Regions from separate parts of the Cobetia sp. PDI-23MA genome, predicted to be linked through region 2. Evidence: predicted binding sites of a transcription regulator. Region 2 holds the regulator's gene; the other holds the start of a gene.

Region 1 (7,685 bases), 890 kb from region 2:
TACCATGGCTGAGAAGACACTTGCCCTGATTGAAGAACACGAAGTCAAGTGGGTTGATCTGCGCTTCACCGACACCAAGGGCAAGGAGCAGCACGTCTCCATCCCGGCGCGTGCAGTGGATGAGGAATTCTTCGAGAACGGCCAGATGTTCGATGGTTCCTCCATCGAAGGTTGGAAGGGCATCAACGAATCCGACATGATCCTGATGCCGGACGACGGCACTGCCTTCCTCGACCCGTTCACCGAAGACACCACCCTGGTGCTGCGCTGCGACGTCATCGAGCCGGCCACCATGCAGGGCTATGAGCGCGATCCGCGTTCCGTCGCCAAGCGCGCCGAGGAATACCTGAAGTCTACCGGTCTGGGCGACACCGCCTTCTTCGGTCCGGAGCCGGAATTCTTCATCTTCGACGAAGTGCACTGGAAGAACGAGATGAACGGTTCCATGTTCAAGATCTCTTCCGAAGAAGGTGCCTGGGCGACCGATTCCACGCCGGAAGGCGGCAACCTGGGTCACCGTCCGCGTCTGAAGGGCGGCTACTTCCCGGTCCCGCCGATCGACAGCTTCCACGATATCCGTGCTGCCATGTGCAACACTCTGGAAGCCATCGGTCAGGAAGTCGAAGTTCACCACCACGAAGTGGCGAACGCCGGCCAGAACGAGATTGGCGTCAAGTTCAATACCCTGGTCAAGAAGGCCGATGAGGTTCAGGAACTCAAGTACGTGATCCACAACGTGGCTCACGCCTACGGCAAGTCCGCGACCTTCATGCCCAAGCCGCTGGTCGGTGACAACGGTTCAGGCATGCACGTTCACCAGTCCTTCTGGAAGGATGGCGACAACCAATTCGCCGGTGACGAGTACGCGGGTCTGTCCGAAATGGCTCTCTACTACATTGGCGGCATCATCAAGCACGCTCGTGCCCTGAACGCCTTCACCAATGCGTCCACCAACTCCTACAAGCGTCTGGTGCCGGGCTTCGAAGCGCCGGTCATGCTGGCCTACTCTGCCCGCAACCGTTCCGCCTCCATCCGTATCCCGTACACCGCCAGCCCGAAAGGCAAGCGTGTCGAGGCGCGTTTCCCGGATCCGACGGCCAACCCGTACCTGGCGTTCTCCGCGATGCTGATGGCCGGTATCGACGGTATCAAGAACAAGATCCACCCGGGCGACGCGATGGACAAGAACCTCTACGACCTGCCGGCCGAAGAAGCCAAGTCCATCCCGACCGTGGCCGAGAGCCTCGAACAGGCCCTGACCGCGCTTGACGGCGATCGTGAGTTCCTGACCCAGGGCGGCGTCTTCACCGACGACATGATCGATGCCTACCTGGAGCTGAAGGGCGAAGACGTCCAGCGCCTGCGAATGGCGACTCACCCGCTCGAATTCGACATGTACTACAGCGTCTAAGCACTGCAACGCCTAAGTACAGCAACGCCCAAGTACAGCAGCGTCCAGGCGCTGCTGAGGTTGAGGCAGTCATTCGCTAGCCAGGCCATCTGACGGAGTGCCTTCCAGGTGGAGGCAAGCCCACGACGATGACGACAGCAGGGCCATACCGACAGGTGTGGCCCTGTTTTTCGTTCTGGCTCTTTGCTCTGATCCTTTTGCCTGATATCGGCCATGCTGATGACAGATATGCAGGGCGCGGTGGTAGCCTTGCGTGACAGTCAATGCACGCAGGCGTCTTGTCGAAGGACCCAAATGCTGGCATCAACGCGGTAAGCTTTGTAACTTGTTAGCCTTGTCAACAGGCAGCAGGATCGCCTGCCGATAGACCCAATCCCGCTGGAGCTGCCTGCGGCTTCTGGCCTCCCATGACTCTCTTCAGGAATCTTCGGATGTGGCCCTTCGTATCCTCCCTGCGCGTCGCGAACCCCGCGACTGACTCGCGTGCACTGCCAGCAGCGCGCCCCGAGCCACTGCAGTGCCTGCTGCTGGCAGCGACGCTGATGCTGACGAGCCTGTCGTTCGATCTTCAGGCGGCTCAGGTCTATCGCCACGTCGATGCCAATGGCAACGTGGTCTTCAGTGATCAGCCTGCGGGCGGCAGCAAGGTGCAGCTGACGCCGCTCAGCGTGGTGCCATCGACGGAATCCCTGCCGCCGCGGCGCAGCACGCCGTCGCGCGTGAGTTCTTCCTCATCCAGCGAGAGCACCCGGGCGCCTGCGGTGGATGTGGCTTTCCGTGGCTATACCACCTTCACCATCCAGAGCCCGTCCAACGAGGAAACGCTGCAGACCGGACAGGCGGGCAATCTGGCGGTACGCCTGGGGATCGAGCCCAAGCTGCGTCCGGAAGACAAGGTGCGCGTGACCGTGGATGGCGCGCCGTCTCAATCCGCCATGCACAGTACCGTCTTCATGGTGCCGGCGCTGGAGCGTGGCAAGCATGTCATCCAGGCGGAGTTGCTGGATTCCACCGGTCGCGTACGCCAGACCAGCGAGCCGAAGGTGGTCTATGTGCAACGCGCCAGCGTCAATCTGCCTCGTAACCCGAACAATCCTGCCAATGCTGGCGGAGGCTAGCAGCGTCTGGGCGGCCTTCTTTCATCGCGCGTTTCTCCTTCGCTGACAGGCCGCCTTCGGGCGGCTTTTTCGTGTCTGGGCCAGTCGATATCGGGTTGCCTGATGGCGGAGTGAAGCAACACGAGCTCGAGCGCGATTTCTCGCCTGCACCATTTTGGTGCCAATATGAGGGGCCAGAAATGGTTGCACAGCATCGGACGCCGTGTTCTCGGTGCCTGCACCAGACTGGCGCGGTTATTGCAGAACAGGGAGACGTACTGCAGATGGCGAACAAACCCATGCATCAACGACTGCTCGAACACCTCAACACTGCCGTGGTGGTGCTGGACTCACAACTGCAGATGGTCTGGATGAATCCCGCCGCGGAGACGTTGCTGGCGGTGAGTCTGGTGCGCGTGAAGGGCAGTACGCCCGACAACATGCCCGGGTTGGATGACACCCTGGTCAATGTGCTGCGCAAGGCGCTGGAGGAACAGCATCCCTACACCCAGCGTGAGGCCGAGATCATCAACGCAGCCAATGAAGCGCTGACGGTGGATTTCACTGCGACGCCCATCAGCGCCAATGAACTGCTGGTCGAGATAGAACCGCGTGACCGCTTGATGCAGATCTCGCGCGAAGAAGCGCTGATCGCCCGCCAGGAGGCGGTCAAGGTGCTGACACGCGGGCTGGCGCATGAGGTCAAGAATCCGCTCGGCGGCATTCGTGGTGCCGCCCAGCTTCTCGAACGTGACCTGCCCGAACCGCAGATGGTGGAGTTCACGCGCATCATCATCGAGGAGGTGGACCGCCTGCGTGATCTGGTCGATCGCATGCTCGGGCCGAACCGGCCGCCGCTGCAGTCACCGGTCAACATCCACTCGGTGACCGAGCGGGTGCGCTCCCTGCTGGCGGCGGAAGGGCATCACATCAAGCTGACGGCCGACTATGACCCGAGCCTCCCGGAGGTCATCGGCGATGAAGGCCAGCTGATCCAGGCGGTACTCAACATCGCACGCAACGCGACCCAGGCGCTCAACGAGCAGCCCCGTCCGGATACGCACGAGGGCGAAGAGGCGCCCTGGGAGATCACGCTGCGGACCCGCGCTCGCCGGCAATTCACGCTGGGCCATGAGCGCCACCGGCTGGTGTGCGAGCTGGCGATCATCGACAACGGCCCCGGCATCCCGGAGAGCCTGCGCGAGACGCTGTTCTACCCGATGGTCTCGGGGCGCGCCGAAGGCTCAGGGCTCGGGCTGTCGATCGCCCAAGGCATCCTGCACCAGCATCAGGGGCTGATCGAGTGTGACTCGCGCCCCGGCCATACCGAATTCCGATTACTCATTCCGCTAGCCGGCACTTCTGGAGATCACACATGAGCGAGACTGCCCGCGTCTGTATCGTCGATGACGACCGTGCCATTCGCTGGGTGCTGGAGCGCGCTCTGGCACAACCCGACCTCGAGGTGGAAACCTTCGAGCGTGCCGATCAGGCCGAAGCCAGCATCATGCGCCAGTGCCCGGATGTCCTGATCACCGATATCCGCATGCCCGGAACCGATGGCCTCGACCTGATGGCGCGCGTGCGCGAGAAATACCCGGACCTGCCCGTCATCGTGATGACGGCGCATTCCGACCTCGACAGCGCCGTGGCTTCCTATCAGGGCGGCGCCTTCGAATACCTGCCCAAGCCGTTCGATGTGGATGAAGCGCTGGCGCTGGTACGGCGCGCCGTGGCACATGCCCGTGAGTCCAAGGCACCCGCCGCCGTGCCGGAAGGACTGACCAAGGAAATCATCGGCGAAGCGCCGGCGATGCAGGAAGTCTTTCGCGCCATCGGCCGCCTGTCACAGTCGCATATCACCGTCCTGATCAACGGCGAGTCCGGTACCGGCAAGGAGCGCGTGGCCCAGGCGCTGCATCAGCACTCGCCGCGCGCCGGCAAGCCGTTCATCGCACTCAACATGGCCGCGATTCCCAAGGACCTGATGGAATCGGAGCTGTTCGGCCACGAAAAGGGCGCCTTCACCGGCGCCACGGCGCTGCGCCGCGGGCGCTTCGAGCAGGCCGATGGCGGCACGCTGTTCCTCGATGAGATCGGTGACATGCCCGCCGAGACCCAGACTCGCCTGCTGCGTGTGCTGGCCGATGGCGAGTTCTATCGTGTCGGTGGCATCACGCCGGTCAAGGTCGACGTGCGCATCATCGCCGCGACGCACCAGCACCTGGAAAAGCTGGTCGAGGATGGGCGTTTCCGTGAGGATCTCTTCCACCGCCTCAACGTGATTCGCGTGCATCTGCCGCGCCTGTCTGAGCGCCGCGAAGACATCCCGCGTCTGATGAGCCACTTCCTGGGCGAGGCCGCGCGTGAGCTGTCGACCGAGCCCAAGGTGCTGACGGAGGCCGCGGAGAAACACCTGACGCGTTTCGACTGGCCGGGCAACGTGCGCCAGCTCGAGAACACCTGTCGCTGGCTGACGGTGATGGCCTCGGGGCGAGAAGTGATGATCGAGGACCTGCCGCCGGAGCTGCGCGATGCCAGCGGCACCGAGGCGGCCTCCGGCGATTGGCGTGGTGCCTTCCGCGAGTGGGCAGACCGCGCACTTGCCGCCGGTCATACCCATCTGCTGGAAGAAGCGGTGCCCGACTTCGAGCGTATTCTGATCGAGACGGCCCTCAAGCATACCGGTGGTCGCAAGGGCGAAGCCGCCGAGCTGCTGGGCTGGGGACGCAACACCCTGACCCGCAAGCTCAAGGTGCTGCTGCCGGCGCTGGCCGAGGACTGAGGACTGCCTGAGCGGGTTCGAGGGCAGTCTTGGCGAGCTGAGGATGACTTGAGCGGGCTGGAGACAAGGAGAACAGGGTGCCACAATCCCTGTTCTCTTTTTCATGCGCGTCATTCACCTGTTATCTGCTCGCCGGCGCCAGTGCTCGGCGCCTGCCAAGGAGTTGCCTGATGTCATCGATGAGCTGGGAGCGACTGCTGGAACCGAGTCGCCTGCATGACGCACCGGGCACCGTATCGCGTGAGATGGGGCGGACTCCCTTCCACAAGGACCACGACCGCATCGTGTTCGCGGGTTCCTTCCGTCGCCTGGGGCGCAAGACCCAGGTTCATCCGCTGACCGACAACGACCACATCCACACGCGCCTGACCCACTCGCTGGAGGTCGGCTGCGTCGGCCGCTCGCTGGGCATGATGGTCGGCGAGAAGCTCAAGGAGCAGCTGCCCGACTGGATCACGCCGTCGGATCTCGGCGTCATCGTCCAGACCGGCTGCCTGGGACATGACATCGGCAACCCGCCCTTCGGGCATGCCGGGGAGTACGCCATCCGTGACTGGTTCGCCGCCGAGGCCGCCAGTGATCACGGTCGGCTGGCCGGGCTGAGCGATGCCGAGCGCGAGGACCTGCTCACCTACGAAGGCAATGCCCAGGGCTTTCGCATCGTCACTCAGATCGAATACAACCAGTTCCATGGCGGCATGCGCCTGACGGCAGCGACGCTGGGCACGCTGCTCAAGTACCCATGGACGGTGGAGCACGCCACGGCGGGCGGCAAGTTCGGCTGCTATCAGAGCGAGCGCGTGCTGCTGGATCAGGTCGCCGAGCGTTGCGGTCTGCTGGCACGGGCCGATGGACGCTGGTGCCGTCACCCGCTGGCGTGGCTGGTCGAGGCCGCCGATGACATCTGCTATGCGCTGCTGGACCTGGAAGATGGCCTCGAGATGGGCATCCTGCAGTTCGAGGAAGTGTTCGAGATTCTCACCGGCATCAGCGGTGGCGAGCCGCGCGAATATCAGGAGATGGTCGCCCGCGGCACTTCCCAGCGGCGTAAGGTGGCGGCGCTGAGAGGCGCGGCGATGGAGCGTGCCGTCAATGATGTCGCCGAGGCTTTCGTCCAGCGCGAGACGGAACTGCTGGCCGGTACGCTCAGCGAAGACCTGCTCGACCTGTGCCACCCCGACCTTGGCTGGGGCGTGCGGGAAGCCAAGAATCTGGCGCGCCAGAAGATCTTCCGCAACGAGCGCAAGGCCAAGCTGGAGATAGGCGCCTACACCACGCTGGGTATTCTGCTCGAGGCCTTCATCGGTGCGGCACACGAGCTGCATACCACGGGGCGTTCCAGCTTCAAGCATCAGCGGGTGCTGGCGTTGATCGGCGAGAACACGCCGACCAAGGACTGGGATCTCTACCGCAGCTATCGGCGCATGCTCGACTTCATCGGCGGCATGACGGACCACTTCGCGGTGGATCTCGCCCAGGAGATGGGCGGGCGCCTGCGCGGTGACTGAGAGCGAGGCGCCATCAACCCGATCATCTCAAGCCTGATCTCTTCATGCCTATTCACCCAAGCTTGACCACTGCAGGCTTCATCACTTCCAGCCTCATCAATCTCAGCCAGGGAGCGGCAGCGGTGCCGTGCTGTTTCCTGGCGGATGCCTGCTGTCCGGCCTGACATCTGCTGCCTTTGCTGCGCCTTCCCTGCGTCTTACCCCTCTGTGGCTGCCCACCTCTGCGCTGCCTGTTCTGGCTGTGTCTTCCCTGCTGATTTGCCTGTCGCTGCCAGTCTGTCGTCGTGCTTCCTGTTCCTCTCTGGGCCCCAGGCGCCAAGGCCCTCCGCGCGCCAATGAATGACTTGCATGCGTTAAATTATCTTTACGTAGGCGCTTGTATCGTTGTACTAGGATTGTACGCAGTGGGGATGCGTGTATCGCAATCAACCATGATAAACTGTTATCATGTACAGCAATAACGATAAATGAGGCTTATAAATGAGCAAGGAAACCCGAACGGTATCGGCCAAGACGGCGGGGGATCGGCCGGAAAAGGCCTTCGACATGATCGACAAGCCGACCTTCTTCGGCTCGATCTTCCTGCTGTTGGCAGTGACACTGCCCCTGGTCATCTTCCCCGAGCAGGGCGCGATGTGGGTATCGGCGGCCAAGAACTTTGTCACCAGCAAGCTCGGTGTGCTCTATCTGCTGCTCGGCGTGGGGGCCGGCGGCTTCATGATCTACATCATCTTCAGCGACATCGGTCAGATAAAGCTCGGTGATGCCGAGGAGAAGCCCGAATTCTCCATAGTCTCATGGGCAGCGATGCTGTTCTGTGCCGGGATCGGGGCCTCCATCCTGTACTGGTCGATGATCGAGTGGGTCTACTACTACCAGTCGCC
Region 2 (7,685 bases):
GATGGCACTCCGGATATCGCGACCGGCAATGCGCTGGGCTCAAACATCGCCAATATCGGCCTGGTGCTCGGCGTCACGGCGTTGATCGCCCCGATTCCAGTGCATTTCGGGCTGGTGCGCCGCGAGCTGCCGCTGCTGCTGGCGGCTACGGCGCTGGGCGGTTATGCGCTGTCCAACAGCGGGCTCGAGCGTCTCGATGGCATCCTGCTGCTGGCCCTGCTGGTCTTCACGCTGGTGTGGCTGTTCAAGGTCGATGCCCCGAGTGAGGCGGAAAGCCAGGATGACGTGCCCGAGATGAGTACCGGGCGCGCCATCTTCTGGCTACTGGTCGGGCTGGCCGTGCTGATCGCCAGCTCGCGGGCGCTGGTGTGGGGAGCGACCGACATCGCCCAGGCACTCGGCGTGCCGGAATTGATCATCGGCCTGACCGTGATCGCCATCGGCACCAGCCTGCCGGAACTGGCCGCCAGCGTGGCCAGCGCCCTCAAGCGCCATCACGACATCGCCATCGGCAACGTCATCGGCTCCAACCTGTTCAACATCCTCGCCGTGCTGCCCGTGCCGGGCCTGCTGGCGCCGGGACCGGTGGATGGCAGCGCCATCAGCCGTGACTATCCGGTGATGCTGGGACTGACGCTGCTGCTGGCCGCGTTGCTCATCTGGCAGCGCCGTGGGCGCATCGGCCGTGCCCCAGGTGTTATCCTGCTCGCCTGCTATCTGGCCTACACGGCCTGGCTTGCCATCAGCCTGACTCGCTGACGGCAGCGTCTTCATCATCGTTTGCCACGCCGCCGCGCGGGATGACACGCCCTTTCCGCGCGGCCTGAGCCCTGGCCAACCACAGGCAACAATTCGATCATGACCGAGCCTTCCAGCACTCCACACGCCACCACACCTGGCGCCTCAGCATCCAGCCAGTCCGCCGCCGCTGATGAGACTCCGGCCAGCCAGGCGGATTTTCGCGCCAGCGCCCGTCGCACCTTCGCCATTGAAGAGGCGGCCATCGCCGCGCTTGAAAGCCATCTCGATGACGACTTCGACCGCGCCTGTCAGCTGATGCTCGCCACCAAGGGCCGCGTCATCGTGACCGGCATGGGCAAATCCGGCCATGTCGCCAGCAAGATCGCCGCCACCCTGGCCAGCACCGGCACCCCGGCCTTCTTCGTCCACCCCGGGGAAGCCAGCCATGGCGACCTGGGCATGATCACGCCGGCCGATGTAGTACTTGCGCTGTCCAACTCCGGAGAGACCGCCGAAGTCACAGCGCTGCTACCGCTCTTGAAGCGCATGGGCACCCCGCTGGTCTCGATGACCGGCAAACCCGGCTCGACCCTGGCGCGTGACGCCGAGGCGCATCTGGACACCAGCGTTGCCCAGGAAGCCTGCCCGCTGAATCTGGCACCCACCGCCTCGACCACCGCTGCGCTGGTGATGGGCGACGCCCTGGCGGTGGCACTGCTTGAGGCGCGCGGCTTCACTGCCGAGGAATTCGCGCTTTCCCATCCGGGCGGCAGCCTGGGTCGCCGCCTGCTGCTGCGAGTCCAGGACGTGATGCATCATGGCGACGCCCTGCCGCGCGTGGCACTCGGCAGCCCGCTGCGCGATGCGCTGCTCGAGATCACGCGTCAGGGCATGGGCTTCACCTGTGTAATCGATGATGACGACCATCTGGTCGGCGTCTATACCGATGGTGACCTGCGCCGCACCCTCGACCAGCACGGCGATCTGCGCGCGCTGAAGGTCGATGATGTCATGACCCGCGGCGGCAAGACCGTGCGCGCCAGCATGCTGGCCGCCGAAGCGGTGCGCATCATGGAAGAAAACCGCATCAGCGTTCTGGTAGTCTGTGACGAGGATGAGCACCCCATCGGGGCCATCCATATGCACGGCCTGCTGGCCAGCGGCGTGATCTGAACTCCCGCGGGCGTTCGCTGTCTCTGTTCGACGGCAGATCGTCCCGGCAAGACGCCACCGCTCAACGCCCATCAGCGCCGTTCACAGGACAGCGTCAAGCATGCACGGAGTGCGAGGAGAAAGACCATGAGCGACACGAATTCCCTGAGCGAAGAATATCCGCAGGACATCATCGACCGCGCACGCCGCGTGCGTCTGCTGGCGCTGGATGTCGATGGCGTGCTCACCGACAACCGCCTGCACTACGATGCCAACGGCGTCGAGACCAAGTCCTTCCACGTCCAGGACGGTCATGGCCTCAAGCTGGTGCTGCGCAGTGGCGTTCGCGTCGCGCTGATCACCGGCCGCAGCTCACCGATGGTCGAGCGTCGCGCCAAGGAACTGGGTATTCAGGATGTCATCCAGGGCCGTGAAGACAAGCTGGTCGCATTGACCGATCTGTGCCGCGAGCACGGGATCGAGCTGGAAGACGTCGCCTATTGTGGCGATGACCTGCCGGACCGCGAAGCTATTCGGCGTGTCGGCCTCGGCGTCAGCGTGCCCAACGCCATGGCCTACGTGATGAGCGAGGCCAACTGGGTCACCTCGCGCCAGGGCGGCGATGGCGCCGTGCGCGAGCTCTGTGATCTGCTGCTCAAGGCACAGGGCCACTGGGCCTCGGTGCTGGATACCTACCTGCAGGAGTCGCGTCCCTGATGTTACGTCTGCCCCGCCCTTCTCCGCGTCTCTGGCTGATGCTGCTGTTGCTGCTCGTCGGTGGCGTGCTGGCGCTGATCGAGCAGCGCAACAGCCTGGAATCGACCGTCAATGTCGAGGTCGACAGCAGTGAGCCGGATTACTATCTCGACGGGGCAGACATGACACGCTTCGATGCGCGCGGCGTGGCGATCCAGTCCATGAGCTCGCCGCATATCGAGCATACGCCAGGCGATGACGTGACCCGGGCGCAGACCCCGAAGATTCGCACCAACGACAGTGAAGACCGCCGCTGGTATGCCACGGGTGACAGTGGCGTGTTGAGCGCCGGCGGCGACACCTTCACTCTCGAGGGCAATGCCAGACTGCGCCAGCCCGATGACCGCTGGACCCTCGATACCGATGTCCTGCACTACAGCCGTGATCAGAATCGCGCCTGGAGTGACGTGCCGGTCGTGATCACCCAGAATGGCCAGCATGTCGAAAGCGACAGCTTCAGCGCCGACCTCTCCCGGGATTCCGCCGTGCTGCAGGGCCGCGTCCGCAGCGTCCTGCAACCCGGTGCGGGCCAGAGCGAGGCCAGCAAGGAAGCCGAGCGCATAGACTCGGGCACCGAGAGCACCACTACCGATGAGGGGCGCGTCAACAGCACCTTCGAGGCAGCGCCTGCCAGCGGTGAATGAACCCGCCGGGCTGGCCGTCGCGCCATGACCCGCGCCGCAACACCTTCTTCCCTGCCGCTCGATGGCATCATTGCTCGGGCGGCGACCCCGTCATGCCAAGGAGCCACCATGACTTCCACGACTCGCAAGCCCTTGACGGCCTGTCGCCAGACCCTCAACAGCGGTGTCATGGCGCTCTGCCTGGCACTGGGCATGTCTACCTTCGCCCCGGCCGCCATGGCGCTGGACAGCGATGCCAGCCAGCCGATCAACATCGCCGCGGATGCCCTGTCTCTCGATGACAAGGCCGGTACCGCCACCTATACCGGCCAGGTGGAGATGCGCCAGGGCAGCATGAAGCTCGATGCCAGCCGCGTCGATATCAGCCGCGCCGGCAGCGGCGAGATCTCGCTGGTCAAGGCCACCGGCAAGCGTGCCTACCTGGAACAGCAACCCGCACCCGACGAGAAGCTGGTCAAGGGCTGGGCCGACACCATCCGCTACCATGCGCTGGAGCGCCGCGTGGAGCTGGTCGGCAATGCGCGCCTCGAGAAAGGCGATGACACCTTCGAAGGCGGCTACGTGGAGTACTTCCTCGACAAGCGCCAGGTGAACGCCAACAACAGCAAGACGGCACAGCAGACCGAAGGCGGTCGCGTGCACATGACTCTGACGCCGCGCGGCGCCAATGCCAGCAAGGAAAACTGAGTGATGACTGCTGCTACTCCGCGTACGTTGAGCGCTCGCCATCTGGCCAAGGCCTACAAGGGCCGCAAGGTGGTCAAGGACATCTCGCTTGAGATCCGTCAGGGTGACATCGTCGGCCTGCTGGGCCCCAACGGCGCCGGCAAGACGACCTCGTTCTACATGATCGTCGGGCTGGTGCGCGCCGATGCCGGCAACGTCTCCATCGACGACAAGGACCTCTCCGCTGCCGCCATGCATCAGCGTGCACGCGCCGGCATCGGCTATCTGCCTCAGGAGGCGTCGATCTTCCGCAAGCTGTCGGTAGCCGACAACATCATGGCGATTCTGGAGACCCGCAAGGACCTGGATCGCAATGGCCGCAAGGCACGCCTTGAAGAGTTGCTCGAGGAATTCAGCATCACGCATATTCGTGCCAGTGCCGGCATGAGCCTGTCCGGTGGCGAGCGTCGACGGGTCGAGATCGCCCGCGCACTGGCCACCGAGCCGGACTTCGTGCTGCTCGATGAGCCCTTCGCCGGCGTCGACCCCATCTCGGTGGGAGAGATCAAGAGCATCGTGCGCCAACTGCGCGATCGTGGCATCGGCGTGCTGATCACCGACCACAACGTGCGCGAGACACTCGATATCTGTGACACCGCCTATATCGTCGGCGATGGCCAGATCATCGCCCACGGTGACGCGGACTCCATCCTGGCCAACCAGCAGGTGCGCGACGTCTACCTCGGCCACGAGTTCACGCTCTAGGGTCAGCGGCTGCGCTGAGCCCACCGGAGGCGAAAGCTTCAAAAGCCGCTGCGTGATTTTATCGCGTAGCGGCTTTTTCATGTCTGACATCAGACGCATGCATGACGTCCATACCACCTTGGTGGAAACATGGCATGCAAGTTGCTTTAATATTCACGGCAACCACTTGTCAGTGGCCCGAGTCACGGTATAGCGTAGTAAGCACGTTCCTTTGCCGTGAATTGACTGACTCCATGAAACCCACCCTGCAACTCCGCCTCGGCACCTCGCTGACCATGACGCCGCAGCTTCAGCAAGCGATCCAGCTGCTGCAGCTGTCGACGCTCGATCTGCGTCAGGAGATTCAGCAAGCCCTCGAGTCCAACCCCATGTTGGAGCTCGACGAGGACTACGAGTCGCTGGATGTCATCGAGACACAGGATACGAGCGAGATCTCCACTGCCGACTCCTCGAGCGAGATTCCCGAGGAATACCCCCTCGACAGCGACTGGTCGGACCTCTATCAGGACCACGCCGGTAGCCTGACCAGCTCCGGCAGTGGCAGCGGGAGCGAAGAAGGGCCGGACTTCGATCGCAATACAAGCGTCGAGAGCCTGCAGGACCACCTGCGCTGGCAGCTGGCGATGACCGACCTCGATAGCCGTGAACGCCAGATGGCGGAGAGTCTGATCGATGCCGTCGACGGTGCCGGTTACCTGAGCCTGTCACTCGATGAGCTGGTCGATGGTCTGCGCGGCCAGGGCCTGCCCGGTCTCAAGGCTTCCGAGCTCGAGCAGGTACTGCTGCGTCTGCAGCAGTTCGACCCGACCGGCGTCTTCGCCCGCGACCTGCGCGAGTGCCTGCTGCTGCAACTGGCGCTGCTGCCGGATGATCTGCCGCTGCTGGCGCAGGCGCGTCGCTTGGTACGTCAATTCCTCGAGGCACTGGGCAACGATGACCGCAAGCTGCTCAAGCGCCGACTGAGCCTTGACGATGACGAGCTGGACCACGTCATCCGCCTGGTGCGCGCGCTCGATCCGCGTCCGGCATCCGCCTGGGGCGAGCCCGCCAGCGATTACGTGATCCCTGATCTGCTGGTGCGTCATACCCGCCACGGCTGGCAGGTCGAGCTCAACCCGGAAGCGCTGCCCAGGCTGCGCATCCAGCCGGAATACGCCGCACTGATAAAGCGTGCCGACAAGTCCGCCGACAACACCTTCCTCAAGGACAACCTGCAGGAAGCGCGCTGGCTGATGAAAAGCCTGTCATCACGCAATGACACCCTGCTCAAGGTCGGCCGCGAGATCATGGCGCGCCAGGTCGACTTCCTCGAGCAAGGCGAGGAAGGCATGAAGCCACTGATTCTGGCCAACATCGCCGAAGTGGTCGAGATGCACGAATCGACCATCTCGCGGGTCACGACCCAGAAATACATCCACACCCCGCGCGGCGTCTTCGAGCTCAAGTTCTTCTTCTCGAGCCAGGTCGGTGGCAGCGGCAGTGGCGACGCCCACTCAAGCACCGCCATTCGTGCCCGCATCCGCAAGCTGATTGCGGAAGAACCGGCTCGCAAGCCTCTCTCCGACTCACGCCTGGTCGATCTGCTCGCCAGCGATGGCATCGAGGTCGCACGCCGTACCGTGGCCAAGTATCGCGAAGCGATGGGCATCCCATCCTCCAGCGAGCGCAAGCGTCTGGCCTGAGGCATCACCTGCAGCTGCCATGCCCTGCTTTCACCTCCACAATGGCAGCCGCCGCCAACCTCAGACGCTGGTTTTCTCTCTCACCAGCCTCTGACATTACTGACACCGGCGCGCCTGTTGCGCGCCCTGTCATGCCGTCAACCACTCGTCAATGACCCATCATGGCCCATGACGGCGCGCAGGATGTTGGCAAAAATCCATCATTCCGGCAGCATCATTTACCGTCAATCGCATGTTTTTAAAGTCACTTTTGGCCGTATTGCACCGGGATGACACTCGGTGATCCTTCTGGCACGCTGCTTGCTCCACGCAACCCAGGCGCCTGAAAGGCGGCGTACATGCAGGGATTGGCGACGAAAACCCGCCTTCTTGCGCGCCTTTCATGCACCACCCTTCAAGCGTGACCTTGAAGTCCATTCCGCTACCCTTCATTGAGTTGAAGACAAGCACTGAGCCACGATGCAGCGCAGCGTTGATCTTTGCGCAAAGCTTGGGCATTGTCGGTACAGACGCTCACGACATCTGACGCCGCTGGCAAGGGCGCGAAAACATCGCCAGACGGCGGCCGTCAAGCCTGTTGCAGAGCGTCCGATCAGGGTTTGCTCGTAGTCAAAAAGGGTTACAATTGAATGGCAACCCGCTGGATAAAGGAGCGTGTCCATGCAAGTGAATATTACCGGGCATCATGTGGAACTTACCGATCCTCTCCGCGATTACGTCAACGAGAAGCTCGCCCGCCTCGAACGGCATTACGACAACATCACCAATGTTCAGGTGACACTGTCGATCGAGAAGGAGCGCCAGCAGGCTGCCTGCACCTTGCACGCAGCAGGCGCTGACCTCCACGCCCTGGCAGAAGACCCCAACATGTACGCTGCCATCGACGCGCTCGCCGACAAGCTGGATCGCCAGCTGGTCAAACACAAGGAAAAGTCCCAGGCTCGTGCTCAGGGCACCGGGACCCGTTGACCTTCAGCCATGACACTTGATCAGATCCTCCCCCCCGAGCGCACCCTTTACGGTGTCCCCGGGGGGAGCAAGAAGCGGGTGCTTGAATTCTTCAGCACCTTCATCGCACAGAACATTCCCAGCCTGGATAGCCAGGAAGTCTTCTCGCGCCTGATCGGGCGCGAGAGACTGGGATCGACCGGCATCGGCCACGGTGTGGCCGTGCCCCATGCACGTAGCCCGCATTGCAAGACGCCAATCGCTGCGTTTCTGAAGCTCGGTGAACCCATCGACTTCGATGCCATCGACGGAGAACCCATCGATCTGCTGT

What was found. The regulator sigma-54, encoded in region 2, starts transcription at its own class of promoters, with help from an activator protein. The targets are predictions, from matches to a motif close to TGGCACNNNNNTTGCTNT.
Region 1: a site for sigma-54 is predicted at 2,756-2,773, ahead of glnL (nitrogen regulation protein NR(II)). Genes of this name have one in related genera too.

The regions. Positions count from the first base shown of each region.
Region 1 is NZ_CM183352.1:3,882,554-3,890,238, reverse strand. It holds gene glnA (glutamate--ammonia ligase) at 5-1,411, shown strand; gene AC5WNJ_RS16560 (DUF4124 domain-containing protein) at 1,843-2,529, shown strand; gene glnL (nitrogen regulation protein NR(II)) at 2,793-3,887, shown strand; gene ntrC (nitrogen regulation protein NR(I)) at 3,884-5,293, shown strand; gene AC5WNJ_RS16545 (deoxyguanosinetriphosphate triphosphohydrolase) at 5,464-6,801, shown strand; gene AC5WNJ_RS16540 (BCCT family transporter) at 7,282-7,685, shown strand, end outside.
Region 2 is NZ_CM183352.1:769,478-777,162, reverse strand. It holds gene AC5WNJ_RS03330 (calcium/sodium antiporter) at 1-759, shown strand, start outside; gene AC5WNJ_RS03325 (KpsF/GutQ family sugar-phosphate isomerase) at 859-1,914, shown strand; gene AC5WNJ_RS03320 (KdsC family phosphatase) at 2,041-2,610, shown strand; gene lptC (LPS export ABC transporter periplasmic protein LptC) at 2,610-3,293, shown strand; gene lptA (lipopolysaccharide transport periplasmic protein LptA) at 3,402-3,980, shown strand; gene lptB (LPS export ABC transporter ATP-binding protein) at 3,984-4,724, shown strand; gene AC5WNJ_RS03300 (RNA polymerase factor sigma-54) at 4,958-6,406, shown strand; gene hpf (ribosome hibernation-promoting factor, HPF/YfiA family) at 7,067-7,375, shown strand; gene AC5WNJ_RS03290 (PTS sugar transporter subunit IIA) at 7,385-7,685, shown strand, end outside.